3 regions of the Massilia sp. 01N410 genome follow, and region 1 is predicted to be linked to each of the others. Evidence: predicted binding sites of a transcription regulator. Region 1 holds the regulator's gene; each other region holds the start of a gene.
What was found. The regulator sigma-54, encoded in region 1, starts transcription at its own class of promoters, with help from an activator protein. The targets are predictions, from matches to a motif close to TGGCANGNAANCTGCTTT.
Positions count from the first base shown of each region.

Region 2: a site for sigma-54 is predicted at 2,325-2,342, ahead of AC1DOP_RS13015 (PEP-CTERM sorting domain-containing protein). Genes of this name have one in related genera too.
Region 3: a site for sigma-54 is predicted at 2,553-2,570, ahead of AC1DOP_RS03085 (PEP-CTERM sorting domain-containing protein). Genes of this name have one in related genera too.

Region 1 is NZ_JBFTRV010000010.1:70,250-75,286, forward strand. Features, by position in the region: gene AC1DOP_RS15045 (GntP family permease) at 1-926, opposite strand, end outside; gene AC1DOP_RS15050 (enoyl-CoA hydratase/isomerase family protein) at 1,073-2,158, opposite strand; gene hpf (ribosome hibernation-promoting factor, HPF/YfiA family) at 2,263-2,622, opposite strand; gene AC1DOP_RS15060 (RNA polymerase factor sigma-54) at 2,725-4,221, opposite strand; gene lptB (LPS export ABC transporter ATP-binding protein) at 4,224-5,000, opposite strand; gene lptA (lipopolysaccharide transport periplasmic protein LptA) at 5,000-5,037, opposite strand, start outside.
Region 2 is NZ_JBFTRV010000008.1:63,804-68,840, forward strand. Features, by position in the region: gene AC1DOP_RS13000 (hybrid sensor histidine kinase/response regulator) at 1-7, opposite strand, end outside; tRNA gene AC1DOP_RS13005 (tRNA-Gly) at 104-177, opposite strand; partial or broken gene AC1DOP_RS13010 (IS5 family transposase) at 266-1,189, opposite strand; gene AC1DOP_RS13015 (PEP-CTERM sorting domain-containing protein) at 1,321-2,271, opposite strand; gene epsC (serine O-acetyltransferase EpsC) at 2,940-3,872, shown strand; gene AC1DOP_RS13025 (TraB/GumN family protein) at 3,876-4,895, opposite strand; gene AC1DOP_RS13030 (UdgX family uracil-DNA binding protein) at 4,990-5,037, opposite strand, start outside.
Region 3 is NZ_JBFTRV010000002.1:98,642-103,678, forward strand. Features, by position in the region: gene AC1DOP_RS03075 (GlxA family transcriptional regulator) at 1-238, shown strand, start outside; gene AC1DOP_RS03080 (TonB-dependent receptor plug domain-containing protein) at 189-2,390, opposite strand; gene AC1DOP_RS03085 (PEP-CTERM sorting domain-containing protein) at 2,653-3,300, shown strand; gene AC1DOP_RS03090 (DNA-binding transcriptional response regulator) at 3,371-3,805, shown strand; gene AC1DOP_RS03095 (family 20 glycosylhydrolase) at 3,818-5,037, opposite strand, start outside.

The DNA of each region.
Region 1 (5,037 bases):
TGGCTGACGCGGCGGAAGGCGGTCGCGAGCACCAGCAGGATGCCGAGCAGCAGCGCGGCTTCGACCGACCAGATCGCCAGCACGCTCTTGACCGTGGCCGTCACCGGCGTGTGCACGCCCGGCAGCACGTCGGGCGGCACCGTATAGGCGCCGGCGCCGTACCAGACCGGGATCATCTTGGTGAACGCGAAGTTGGCCACGCCCACCAGCACCAGCGGCAGCACCGCGATCAGCGGATGCGGCAGCGCTTCCCGGTTCGCCTCCGCCTCGGGCACATCGGCGTGCGCGCCATAGCCCTCGCCTTTCGCCATCGCGGCGCGGCGGCGCCATTCCAGGTAGGCCAGGCCGACCACGATGATGAACACCGAACCGATGGTGCCCAGCACGGGCGCGGCCCAGCCGGTGGTCTTGAAGAAGGTGGTCGGGATGATGTTCTGGATCTGCGGCGTGCCCGGCAGCGAATCCATGGTGAACGAGAAGGCGCCCAGTGCGATCGCGCCCGGCATCAGGCGCTTCGGAATATTGCTCTGACGGTAGAGCTCAGCCGCAAACGGATACACGGCGAACACCACCACGAACAGCGACACGCCGCCATAGGTCAGCAGCGCGCACACGGCGACGATCACGGCGTTCGCGCGCGAGCGGCCGATGTAGCGGATCGCCGCCTGCACGATGGATTTCGAGAAACCGGACATCTCGATGACCTTGCCGAACACGGCGCCCAGCATGAAGACCGGGAAGTAGAGCTTGACGAAGCCGACCATCTTTTCCATGAAGATGCCGGAAAAGACCGGCGCCACGGCGGACGGGTCGGTGAACAGGACCGCGCCGAGGGCGGCGATCGGTGCGAACAGGATGACGCTATAGCCGCGGTAGGCGGCCACCATCAGGAAGGCCAGTGCGGCCAGGACGATCAGAAACGACAAATTGGACTCCTCTATTGTTGTGCTTGGCTATGCCATTATTTCATTGCCTGATGAAATCATCGCATAAATTCGTGCTTATGCTGCAACGCATTATCGGCAGGCGAAAAAAAACCCGGCGGATGCCGGGGCGGCGGAGCGGGCGCCGCTTATGCCAGGTGGCGCAACGGATGCGCATGCGCCGGCCACACCGGCTCGAAGAAGCGCGCCACCATCTCCGGCGTGACGGCATCCAGCGCGGGCGGGTTCCACTTCGGCGCATTGTCCTTGTCGATCACCAGCGCGCGCACGCCTTCCAGCACTTCGCCGTGTTCGAAGTTGCGGCGCACCAGCGAGCGCTCCATGCGCAGGCAGGCGGCCACGTCCATCGTGGCGCCGCGCACCAGCATCTCGCGCGTCACGCACATCATCAGCGGCGAGCGCTGGCGCATCGCGGCCAGGGCCTTCTGCGCGAATGGGGTGTCATCGCCCTCCAGCGAGACCATCACGGCCTGTACCGAGTCGGCGCCAAAGTGCCTGTCGACCAGCGCGCGTTGCGCTTCGAGTTCGCTGGCGCCGGCCTGCTGCGCGAACGGCGCGGCGAAGGCGCGGATCGCATCGGCCAGCTGCTTGCCCGGCGTCGCAGCGATCAGCGCATGCAGTGCCGGCAGTTCGGCGCCCGGCACGAACACGTCGGCCAGGCCGACGTAGAGCGCATCGGCGGCGCCGATGGTCAGCCCCGTCAGTCCCAGATGCATGCCGAGCGCGCCCGGCGCATGCGACAGGAAGTGGCTGCCGCCGACGTCCGGGAACAGGCCGATGTTCACCTCGGGCATGGCCATCTTCGTGCGTTCGGTCACGATGCGCAGGCCGGTCTCGGGCCCGCCCTGGGCGATACCCATGCCGCCGCCCATGACCACGCCGTCCATCAACGAGATATAGGGTTTCGGATAGAAGTGGATCAGGTGGTTCAGCGCGTATTCTTCGGTAAAGAAGTCTTCCAGCAGGGCACTGCCTCCAGTGGGCGTAGCGCGCCCGGCCTGGTGGAAGAAGCGGATGTCGCCGCCTGCGCACAGGGCTTTCTCGCTGCTGCTCTTGATAACGACGGCGTCGACGTTCGAATCGTCGCGCCAGGCCAGCAGGGTCTCCGTCAGTGCGCGCACCATCTCCAGCGACAGCGAGTTCAGGGCCTTGGGACGGTCGAGGGTAATGATGCCGGTGCCGCTGGCAACGCGGGTCTGCACGTATTCGCTCATGTTCTTTTATTTATTGAAATGGAAAACGGCATTGTAGCGCGGCCCGGAAAACGAAAAGGGCGCCAGATGCGCCCTTCCTTGCTTGTGCTGCGCCAGCGGAAGGATCACGCTGTAGCGGCAGCTTCTCCTCCATCGTTGGGTATGCGCTTGAGCGGTGTACTACTGTGATCCTGCAGCATCTGCTTGTACTTCTGCACCTGCCGGTCGAGCCGGTCCATCAGCATGTCGATCGCGGCGTACAAGTCGTGCGCGGCGCTGGCGACGTGAACGATCTTGCCGGCGAGGCGCAAGTTGATCTCGGCCTTCTGGCGTTTTTCTTTCTCGGTGAGATTGTCAATGCAGAGGATGACGTGGGAGTCGATCACTTGATCGAAATGGCGGGTGATGCGTTCGAGCTTGTTCTGTACGTATTCACGGATTGCCGGGGTTACATCGAGATGATGTCCGCTGATAGTGAGATTCATACACACTCCTTTGATGATGCGCTGCCTGTCGTACGCGCATACCACGCACCAGGGCAGCGTTGTTGCAAGAAGCTTGCTGCAAGAGCTTGCTGAAAGAGCTTGCTACAGAGATTTACGGAGGCTGACGGGAGGGATCTTCAGCGCCTCGCGGTATTTCGCTACCGTGCGGCGTGCGATAACCATTCCCTGTTCCCCTAGCATCTCCGCGATCTTGCTGTCGGATAAAGGGTTTTTGGGGTCTTCTGCTCCTGTGAGTTGTACGATGAGAGCCCGGATCGCGGTCGAGGAGGCTTCTCCTCCTGCCTCGGTCGCGACGTGACTCCCGAAAAAGTACTTCAACTCGAACATGCCGTGCGGCGTCAGCATGTATTTCTGAGTTGTGACACGAGAAATTGTGCTCTCGTGTAGACCTAGTGTATCAGCTATCTCACGTAAAACAAGGGGCCGCATGGCAACGGCGCCATGGGAGAAAAAGTTCCGCTGGCGCTCCACGATTGCTTGAGCTACCCGAAGGATAGTATCGAAGCGCTGGCGCATGTTTTTGATGAGCCATTTTGCTTCCTGCAACTGCGCCGCCAGCTGGGATTCCGATTTTCCCTGCTTCATCAAGGTGGCATACAGGCTGTTCACGCGCAGGCGCGGCATCACCTCGGGATTCAGCTGCACGCTCCAGCCGTCCTTCGCGCGGCGCACGATTACGTCCGGCACCACGAAGTCGGAAACGTCGGAAGCGAAGGCCGCGCCCGGATGCGGATTGCAATGGCGGATCACGGCCTGGGCTTCGCGCAGGTCTTCGTCGTCGCAGTCGAGGGCTTTCTTGAGCTTGTTGAATTCGCGCTGCGCGAACCAGGTCAGGTAGCGTTCGACGATGGTCAGCGCCATGCGCCGCGTGACCAGCGGCACGCCCGGCATGCGGCGGATCTGCAGCGCCAGGCATTCGGCGGCGCTGCGCGCGCCCACGCCGGGCGGGTCCATGCTTTGCACCAGCGCCAGCGCGGTGCGCAACTCCTCGAATTCCACTTCGAGTTCGGCCGGGAGGCGCGCATGCAGCTCGTCCAGGGTTTCTTCGAGGTAGCCGTTGTCGTCGAGGGTGTCGACGACGATCTCGACCAGCGCGCAATCGCGCGGCGACATGCAGGTCAGGCGTACCTGCTCCATCAAGTGTTCGCGCAGCGAGACCGGGCTGGCTTCCAGCTGCGGGCGGCCGTCCTCTTCCTCGCCGCCGCTGCCGCTGCCGGAACGGCCAGAATCGCCCCAGTCCATGTCGTGCTCGGCGCCGCCGGCATCGCCGTTGTCGCTGTCGCCGCCTTCGGCTTCGGCGCCACCGCCGCCATTGCCCTCCTCGCCCTGGCTGGACGAGGGCGGCGAGTCGGGCGTGGTGGAGGTCGACGCGCCGTTGTTGATCGCGCCGTCGGCCAGCAGGCGCACCGAGTGGTCGAGCGGATCGTCGAGGCGTTCGAGCAGCGGGTTGTCGCTGAGGACCTGTTCAATCTCCTGGTGCAGCTCGAGAGTGGACAGCTGCAGCAGCCGGATCGACTGCTGGAGTTGCGGTGTCAGCGCAAGGTGCTGTGAGGTCTTGAGTTGCAGCGTCTGTTTCATGACTACATCCGGAAATGTTCACCCAGGTAGACGCGGCGAACCGATTCATTGGCGATGATGTCGTCCGGGCGTCCCGACGCCAGCACCGCGCCCTGGTTGATGATGTAGGCACGGTCGCAGATGCCGAGCGTCTCGCGCACGTTGTGGTCGGTTATCAGGACGCCGATGCCGCGCTCCTTCAGGAAGCGCACGATGCGCTGGATCTCGATCACCGCGATCGGATCGACGCCGGCAAACGGCTCGTCCAGCAGCACGAAGCGCGGGTTGGTGGCGAGGGCGCGCGCAATCTCCACGCGGCGCCGTTCGCCGCCCGACAGCGACAGCGCCGGGTTCTCGCGCAGCTTCTCGATCTGCAGCTCGGCCAGCAGCTCGTTGAGGCGCTCCTCGATGCGGTTCTTGCCCAGCGGCTTGCCGTCCTCGCGCTGCAGTTCCAGCACGGCGCGGATGTTCTCCTCCACCGTCAGCTTGCGGAACACCGAGGCTTCCTGCGGCAGGTAGGACAGGCCCAGCATGGCGCGCCGGTGGATCGGCAGGCTGGTGATGTCGGTGCCGTTGATGACAATGGCGCCGGCGTCGGCCGGCACCAGGCCCACGATCATGTAGAACGAGGTCGTCTTGCCGGCGCCGTTCGGGCCGAGCAGGCCCACCACCTCGCCGCAGGCGACCTGCAGCGAAACGTCGCGCACCACCAGGCGCTTGCCGTAGCTTTTCTGCAGCCCCTTGGCCACCAGGGTGCTGCCGCCGCTCGCGATGGCGGCGGCGTCTGCGTGTACATCCATCATTGCTTTCCTGCTTCCGGTTGCCCGGCCGACGCAG
Region 2 (5,037 bases), on a different contig from region 1:
TGGTCATGGCTGGTCGGATGAAGACCCGAGTTTGCCATAACTTCAAGAGACAAGCCGCACGGCGAGGCAGGGGCTAGGCGGGCGGAAGCGTTTCGGGGAAGGCTGGAGCGGGTGAAGGGAATCGAACCCTCGTCGTAAGCTTGGGAAGCTTCTGCTCTACCATTGAGCTACACCCGCGTTGCCCGCATTCTACGCGGGTTTTAACGTTGTTGAGGCTCTGTTGCACAAATAAGGAAAAGGCGAGTGTGCCTTTCTGTCGACACATTTATCGCATAGAGACCGTAACGGGCGCGCCGAGGCGCGTGAAGCGGTTCAGCACTGCAGCGCGCACTTGCAGCTCGGCGACCTGACGATCGAAGTCCCGCGCCATGATGCGTTCGCCGAGCAGCGTAAAGCAGCGCATTTTGGTTTCGACAAGGCTACGTCAGTGGTAGCCGCTCCACCTCTCCCATATTGCTCGTCCGAGGCCGCGGCGTTGCTCGCAGAATCTCGTTTTGCGCCTCGGCACCCTGACGATTCGTCTTCCAGGGTTTAGCATTCTTCCTGGTCGGGATGACTGCCTGGGCCTGGCGTAGAGCGATGGCTTCATGACGGGCCTTGGTGTCGTAAGCCCCATCACCGCTGACGGCAGAGATCTGCTCGTCGAGAGGAATCTGGCTCAATAGATCCGGCAGCACAGGCGCATCGCCAATACCGTTGTCGGTCACTTCCATGGCCCGGATTTCGAGTGTGGCGGCATCGATGCCAAGGTACACCTTGCGCCGTTGCCGTCGATATTCAAAACCATGCTTCTTTGTCTTCCATTCGCCTTCGCCCAGCATCTTGATGCCCGTGCAGATGCAAGCCTGTCGTGGTGGGTGCAACTTCAACGGTTACCTGCAGCGGCCTTTGACGCCGGCTTACCGCGCTGTAGTCCGGCACAGGTCAGTCCAGCCCAGCCCTGCCAGATGCAAAAGGCTCTCGGCCATTCCATGGCCTGGCGCAAGGGTAAGTTGAACAAACACTTGATGCTCAGACAGAATTGAATGGCCTGGTCACTGAAGGTCGGACTGCGTCCACGCTTGTCACTTGCCTGGCCGTGCCAGTTCATCGTTGGGTCGAGCCAGATGAGCAGTGAGCCGCGCGACTTGAGCGCCGCGTTGTATGCCTTCCAGTTCGTCGTTCGGTATTTCTGGGGAGGGGGTTTCATGCACAAAGGCTACCTGAGCTGCAGACGACATGCCGTCCGGCTGGATTTATGCAACAGAGCCTCATGGGCATTTACACAACGCCGGCACCTTGCTCGGTGTCGGCGCTTGTACGTTCAAAGAAGATCACATCTCACACTGATCTTTTACGCGATAAGGCCCCAACCAGAGACAGGCCTAGAACGATTAAAACTCCAGTGCCGGGTTCTGGGACGCTCACAATCGGGGCCGCGCCTGCAGGGAGGTCAATGATCGCTGTGATTGCACTGAGGGCGTCATTAAATCCTGCATCCAAAGTTATATGGAGGGAATTGGGCCCTAATGTTAAGAAGGGCGTAATATCAAAACTAACTATATCGAACAAGTTACCGTTGCCAATGGATGGCCCCGGTAGGCTGGCGCCTTGAAAGAGACCACCGCTCGCCAAGGCTACTCCGTTGATCCGCAAGGTACCATCGTCGTTCGGCCCGAAATTCTGACCATCAGATACGAACAATCTCAGGAAAGCCGAGCCTCCGGTATAGTTGATACCTGCAAGGTTGATGTCCCAACCCGCAGTATCGTAGGCGGAGGCGAAATTCGAATCATTACCGTCGAAAACCACCACGTCCCTATTATTTGCTGAGTTACCATCATTGAACAACACCAGCGTTGCAGCACCGTTAACCTCAACTCCAGGCTTATTAAAGTTGGTAAGATTATAAGCACCATTGGCGTTGATAACGCTTGTGGTGTTTGCTCGATATGCTTGGCTGTTAGCGAAACCCCAGAAGTTATTATCGGAAAACCCTATGTTCGTTCCGGTAACTCCATTTCCATTCACGTTGACATTTGCATTTGCATTTGGGTCCATGGAATTTGTTGGGCCATGCCAGTAGAGCAGGGAGTTTGTGACCGTGCCGGTCACGCCGCTCACATTGATCGTTCCGGTACCAGTACCTCGCAAACCACCTGTGCCAGCGGTGGTCAGATCGGTATTAAAAAACGTCGTGTAAGGCGTTAGGGCCCCAGCGTGAGCGGGAGAAATGAGTATAGAACAAAAGCTTAGAAGGCCCAGAAATGCCTGCGTCGATCTCATTTTCATGACATTAACCTTTTCGTTAAATGATTTTATTAACAAGGGACTGCGAACACTGGATAGCATAAACCGTGCCAACAGGATTCACCCGTTATAAATCAGCGACTTAGAATTTTGTTCTATAATATTTTTCATTGTCCTTGTAAATTTTCTCGACAGTCTTCGTTCCAGTTACTCGTATCACATATCCCAATCTCTCAAGTCCATCGTTAAAATGATACTGCTTCGGCTTAACGTTGGGAGTGCCTTATCACAGCACCAGCCTATGAGAACTGATCGGATAATATGACATCTCTTCATTCATCGAATAAAATCAAATCCTGCGCCAGTCAATAAAACCCATAAAAATCAATCACTTAAGTTTGCATTAAATTAATATTGCAATAATTCATGAAAAAAATTTAAAATATAGACTTTTATTTTTAGATTTCAATTTAAAAATATTTATTTACTGATGGAATTTCTATTGAAATGCAGGCAGCTTGACCAAGCCCGAAGCCGCTGTCCCGACCTGACCTAAGATGCCCAGTACAGGCGACTGCGCAAGCCGCTAGAAACGTTCCGCATGAGCTAGCATTTTTATATTCATTGGAATCCGCAAACCGGCCCGATATATTGGAAGCGCGGCGCGCACGCCCTGGCGCCCAGCGCTTATTTCACTCGAGGAACAACTGATGGCTCACTTCGACATTGGCGCGATCGTGCGCGACCTGCACGACGCCCGCCAGCAATGGCGCCAGGCCCACCGTCCCGCCGGCGAGGTGCGCGGCATCGAATTTCCTTCGCGCGATGCGCTGGCGGACATCGTCGGCCAGCTCAAGGGCGTGCTGTTTCCCATGCGCCTGGGGCCGCCCGGCCTGCGCCGGGAAAGCGAAGACTTCCACGTCGCCCACGCCCTCGATTCCGCCCTGCACGCCCTGCTGCGCCAGGTCCAGATCGAGCTGCACTACAGCGCCGCGCTGGAGCAGCGCACCGACGGCGACATCGCCAGCCAGGCCATCGACGCCACCCGCGCCTTCGGCGCCGCCCTGCCGCAGGTCCGCATGGAAATCGACAGCGACGTGCTGGCCGCCTACCAGGGAGACCCGGCCGCGCGCAGCGTCGACGAAGTGCTGCTGTGCTATCCCGGCGTGCTGGCGATGATCCACTACCGCCTGGCACACCGCCTGTACGAACTCGGGCTGCCGCTGCTGGCGCGCATCATCTCGGAACTGGCGCATGCCGCCACCGGCATCGACATCCACCCGGGCGCGAAGATCGGTACCGGTTTCTTCATCGACCACGGCACCGGCGTCGTGATCGGCGAGACCGCCGTGATCGGCCAGCGCGTGCGCCTGTACCAGGCCGTCACCCTGGGCGCCAAGCGCTTCCCGACGAATGCCGACGGCAGCCTGCAGAAGGGCCTGCCGCGCCATCCGATCCTGGAAGACGACGTCGTGATCTACGCCGGCGCCACCGTGCTGGGCCGCATCACGATCGGCAAGGGCGCGGTCATCGGCGGAAACGTCTGGCTGACCCACGACGTGGCGCCAGGCGCGCGTGTGGCCCAGGCCGCTTCGCGCGAAGAAGTGTTCGAGACCCTGGGTTTGCCTGGCGATCCGGGCTGATCGTTATTTGGGGTTCTCGACCGTATAACCCTTGGCCTGCAACTCGGCCAGGTAGCTCTTCGGACCGAGCACCTGGCTCATCGACAGCAGCGCGAAGGTGCTCGCATTCTTCGCGAGCGCCCGTTCCGCCGTCTTCATCCATGCCACCCGGCCGCGTTCGCGCATGTCCTGGAAGGCCGGATTAGTCCGCGCGAACGAACCGTTCATCATGGCGTCGTTGCAGGTATCTTCGCGCTCGGCATAATCGAGCTTGCCGATCTCGGCGATGTTGCCGTTGGCCCAGGCATTCGCGCGCAATTTCATCGCATCGATATCGCCTTCGAAACTCTCCAGGGTCTTGGTGAAGCAGGCCACGTCTTCCATCTGCGACTTCTTGAAGTCCTTCAGCGCCTCGCGCGGATGCTCGAGCGTGACCGAGACACCGGTGCTGGTGAGCTTCACGTCGTGCTTCCTGGCGATCTTCTCGATCTGATCGGCGACTTCCCCGCCTTTCGACAGCCCGCTTTTCTTCAGCCCCGCATCCAGCAACTCCTCGGCGGCGAAGAAGGGACGGTAACGCTCGACGCCGTCGTCGCCGCCGATGTATTTCTGCTTCAGCACAGTCCAGCGTCCATAGACATCGGCCGGCAGCAGGTCGTGCAACTCGGCGCCGTCCGGGTTCTTCTTCAGGCCGATCAGCGAAGGCAGCATGCTCAGTCCGCTCATCCAGCCGACCGTGACGCTGACCCCGGGACGCAGCAGCACCTCCTGCGATTGCGCCACCAGGCGTTCGACCCGTACCGAATCCCATTCCATCTTTTGCGGCAGCGGCGAATGCATGGCGAACACCCACATCACGTGGCCATCCTTCGAGACTTTCCAGAGGCCGGGACCAGGACGCTTGCCCGAGACCACGACCGTGGCGGGCGCCGCGTCGAGCTCCTGCCCGGCGGGCGCGGATGCGGGCGGCGGATCGGTCTGCGCCAGCGCGGCGGCGCCGAGCAGGCCCAGGGACAAGACACAGGCAAAGCGTGCGGCAAGCATCGGAGAACCCCTTATTGTTGTGTTGCCAAAGCTTAGCTAACTGGCATCAAGAGGGCTACTCGCGTAACAGCTTGTCACAAAGCATGCATATCTGTCAGTCGGCAGCGGGCGGCTCTTCCGGCTGCCGGTCCAGCAGGCCGTG
Region 3 (5,037 bases), on a different contig from region 1:
GGCCACCGGCATGTCCTTCAAGCAGTGGCTGCTTGAGCAGCGCCTGGCCCACGCGCGCAGCCTGCTGGAGGGCAGCGATGCTCCGGTCGAGCTGGTGGCGCAGCGCGCGGGTTTCGGTTCCGCCCTCTCGCTGCGCCAGCATTTCCGGAGCGCGCTGCAGACCTCCCCGGCGGCCTACCGCCGCCAATTCAGAACTTTGTCTCGAGCATCGCCCGCACCTGCAGCATCGTCGGCGTGATCGTCGTATCGGTCAGGCGGCTGCCGTCCGCGCTCACATAGGTGGCGGCGCCGACGTTATCCTGGCGCAGGGTATTCGCCAGCGACATCCGCACCTGGGTCTTGGGCGTGAACTTCCACACGCCGTACAGGTCCAGCGAGCGCTTCACGCCGGCATAGGCGTACTGGTTCTGCGAGATGCGCACCGGGCCGCCGTTCTGGAAGCTCAGGCTGCCGCCGAAGGTGGCCGGCAGGCCGTCGAATTTATAGTCGAAGCCGAAGGTGCCGGAGAGGGGCGTCTGCTGATCCAGGCGGTTGTTCGGACCCGGCACCATCGACAGGCTGGACCAGCTGCGCGTGACGTTGGCGCGCAGGTCCAGCGCCGGCCAGCCCGGGAACATCTGGCGCAGCGGCAGCTTGGCTTCGAGTTCGATGCCGCGGGTGTTGGCGGCGCCGTCGTTGACCGGCATCGACACCCACAGGCCGTCGATGAAGAACACGCGCGAGTGGGTGATCTCGTCGATGTGGCGCACATAGGTGCTGGCCGAGAGCAGTCCGCCGCCCGGCAGGTAGTGTTCGTAGGCCAGGTCCAGGCCCCAGGCCAGTTCCGGCTTGAGCTGCGGGTTGCCCATCGTGTCCGGCGTGGTCGGGCTGTTGTTCGAGGCGATGCCGCGGCGCGGCACCAGGCTGGCAACGTTGGGCGCCTTGTAGGTGCGCGTGATGCCGGCGCGGATCTGGTCGTTCTTCGAGCCCGGGATCTTGTACAGGGTCTGGAACAGCGGGCTGAAGACGCTCGAACGGTTGTCGATCGCGGCGTAGCTGTTGCCTTCGCTCTTGATCTGGATGCCTTCCCAGCGCAGGCCGAAGTACACCGACCATTGCTGGGTCACGTTCCACTCGTCCTGGGCGAACAAGGCCAGCCGGCGCACGGTGGCGTCGAAGCTCTCGTCGCGGTTGACGATCGGCGCGCCGACCGTGGTGGTCTCGTGTTGCAGGCGGGTTTCGTTGCGCAGGCTGTAGGCGCCGTCCCAGCCGACCGCGATCGCATGGCCCTGTCCGACCGGACGCGAATACTTGCCGGTGCTGCTCCAGCCCTTGTCGGTGAAGTCGCTGTCGATGTCGCGGTCGAGCGCCAGCACATCGTTCGGGTAGTACTGCAACTGTCCCACGCCGCTGTCGCGGTGCGCGTAGTTGACGCCGAACTTGGCGTCGATCCTGGCACCGTCAAGCAGGCGCCTGGTCCACGACAGGTCGCTGCGCAGCATTTCCATCTTGTTCTCGGCATCGGTGGCGGTGGCCACGTAGCGCGGCGGCGCGCCCAGCGAAGTCACCACGGTCTCGGGCGCATCGCCGCGCGAACGGGCGATGTTGATGAAGTTCTGCGAGGTGATCACTTCGCCGGCGCCGAGATTCCAGTTGATCCGCGGCGACAGGCCGATCGCCAGCAGGCGGCCGCGGTTGCCGTCCCAGGCGACGCGATGCAGGACTTCGCGCCCCGCCGCGTCATAGCCTTCGGTGACGATGTGCGAAGGACGGTCCTGGCGGCCGTACAGCACGTTGCCGCTCATCGCATACGACATCTTGCCGCTCTTGTCCGACAGCTGGAAGGTCGAGACCGCGCCGTAGGCACCGTTCTCCGCCTGCACGCCGGTCTTCAGTTCGCGCTGCGCGGTCTGGACCTGGCGCTTGAGGACGATGTTGATGCCGCCGGCGATCGCCTGGGTGCTGTACTCGGCGGTGGCGGCGCGCATGATCTCGATGCGCTCGACCATCTCCGGCGACACCTGGTCCAGCGAGAAGCCCGGCGGCGCCGGCTCGCCGTTCAGCAGGATCTGCGTGTAGCCGTTGCCCAGGCCGCGCATGCGGACGTCGCCGCCGCGGCCCTGCACGCCGCCCACGGTAATTCCAGGCAAGCGCTTCAGCACTTCGCCGAGGGTGGTGTCGCCGTGGCGCAGGATCTCTTCCTGGTTGACGACGATCTTGGTGGCGGTATCGTCGCGGCGGGCGTCGTAGGCGGCGGCCTGGCCCTTGACCTCGACCTGCTGCACCGGGGCCGCTTTGTCCGCAGGCTTGGCCGTGGTGGCCTGGCCTGCGGCGTAGGCGCTGAACATGCCGAAGATGACGGGCGATGCGAGGAGCAGGCGGACGAGGTGTTGGGTGTTCTGGCGTGACATGGTTTTTGTTGTTAGCGATGAGCTGTTGATCGAGCCCGCATCATGCCGTCCAGTACGTACAGCCGACAGGCCGATGCGACGAAATGCCGAAAATACGGCGCGAAATGCTGCATGGCCATATGTACGGTAGCGCACTGTCGACCCGTTTTACATATTTGTGACGGGTATGCACCCTGCATTGTTAAATTCTTTTTCAAATCAAGGACGTGGATGCGCAGGCGCAATCCTTGCTTGTTAAATGGAATCATTTCTGGAGACACATATGTTCCGCAAGATTCTCTGCCTGGCCGCCACCGCCCTCGTCACCCAAGCCGCTTCGGCGAATGTCCTCTACACCTGGCAGCAGGTGGCACACACGGATGCGACGCCGGCCGGCCTGCATCTCGAACTCGAATTCACCGACACCGCCGTCGCCCAGGGCACACTCTCGCTGAACGTCGAGAACCAATGCATGGCGGAGATCTGCGAAGAACAGCAGGACAGCCTGCTGGCGCTGCACTACTGGTATGCCGGCGACGACGGCCAGCAGCACTGGAACCGCATCGACTACCGCTATCGCGATGAAACCCTGCCCGGCCTGCAGCGCTTGTCGATGACGCTGCAATTCCTGGCGGACGGCCGGATGAAAGGCAGCATCATGGCCAACGACGGCTTCTCGGATTTCACCATGCAGGGCGACGACGGCGTGTTCACCATGCTGTGGGCGCACAGCGACCAGCCGGACGGCTGCGGCGAAGCCTATCCCTCCTGCGCGGGCGAGCGCGGCGTCCTGCGCAAGGCCGCCCAGGTAGTCGCCCAGCCGCAAACCGAGGCCTTGCCGGAACCGGCCGGGCTGGCCAGCCTGGCGATCGGCGGCCTGGCCGCCTGGCTGGCGCGCCGCCGCCGCGGCACGCCCCTCAGGAATGGATGAGAAAAATTGTTACAACTTTGCGCTTGAACTAGCGTGAGGCGTCGTCATCCACCTATCAGGAGGATAGACGATGAAATGCGCACTGCTCGTAGAACATGACCCGCTGGCTTGCGGCGAGATTGCCACGCTGCTGAAATCGCTCGGCTATATCGTCGCGACCACGGACAGTCCGCGCGCGGCCCTGAACACGGCCCAGACGGTGCGCTTCGACCTGATCCTGACCTACACCACCTCCAACGCGGACGACCGCCGTTCCTTCATCGGCGAGATCACCCGGCTGGCGCCGCGCGCGCCGGTGGTCCTGCTGCTCGACGACGAAAGCCATGTGCCCCACTACCATGCGGGCCGCATCGCGGTGCTGGCCAAGCCGGTCACGCTGCGCTCGCTGCGCCGCGTGATCGAGTTCGGTATCGACGGCAACGGCGCCATGCCGTCCTATGCGATGCAGCCGGCGCCGCGCGACGAGCGGCGGCGCCAGGGGCAGCGGCGCATGCGGCCGCGCTGAAAGCGGCCGGCACTAGCGGCGCTCGACGCTCGCCACCAGCCCTCGCCTGCCGTTACGGTCGAAGGCCGCCGCCTTGATCGTGCCGCGCTCCGTGATCGGTCCCGTGACAGGCCGGCTGGCGGACGTCGGATCGCTGCCGTCAGTCGTATAACGCAGCGTGATCCCGGGCAGCGCATGATTCACCAGCACCTGCTCGCCATCCACCATCAGGCCGGGCGGCGCGATGCGGTAGGCCACGCCGGTCTGTTCGAGGTCGAGGCGCGGCAGCACGCGCTGGCCCAGCGCATTCACGAAGCCGGACCAGGCGCGGCGATGCAGCGCGGCCGCCTTCGCCGCATCCTGCTCGCCAGCCCAGGCCGGATCGGGCGCCCAGGCCCGTTCCGCCACCGCCAGCAGGCGCGGCATGACGAGGTAGTCGATGCGGCTGGCATCGCGCACGGTCTCGGTGAACAACGTCGCCTCGAGTCCGCGCACGTGGCGCTTGCCGTAGTCGGTCAGCCCGTCCTTGCCGACGCGCGCCGACTCGGGTGCATTCCTCAGCATGTCGAAGGGGACGAAGTCGTAGACGGTGTCCAGCTCGACGTAGTCGTTCCAGTTGACGCCCGGCTCCTCCGGATTCGGGTTGGCCGCCATGTCCAGGTACATGGCGCCGACCGGCGCCAGCACGATGTCGTAGCCGCCGTTGGCGAGGCGGTTGGCGAAGTCCTCGGCACCGCGCGAGTTGTTCCATACCCAGGCGGTGAAGCCGCGCGTGGTGAAGCGCGGATTCGGGATCAGCTTGCTGCGGCCGGCGAGCAGCGTCTTGCGCGCCGCCAGCTCTTCCCAGCCCGACGTGCTCAAGCCGTGCCGGCGCATGATGCCGTCGACGCGGTCGTAGAAGTAATCCCACAGGTCGGCCGTCGACGCCAGCTTCTCCTTGCGCATGCGCGCGAGGCTGGCGGGCGAGCGCTCCCATGCGCCGTTCGCCAGTTCGTCGCCGCCCATGTGGATGGTGCGCAGCGGGACACCGGCCTCGCGGTGCAGCGCCACGATCTGCGCGACCACGTGGTCGATGAAGGCGAAGGTCGAATCGAGGCCGGGATCGATGACGTTGTCGGTGAAGTACTGCGCCGAACTGTACTTCGAGCGGTCGTCGAAATCGTTCAGCAGGTACTTCGCGGCCTCCTTGCCGCCTGCCGCCTTCAGGCGGTGGTAGCGCGCCTCCATCGCCTGCACGGCGGCGCGCGCGTGGC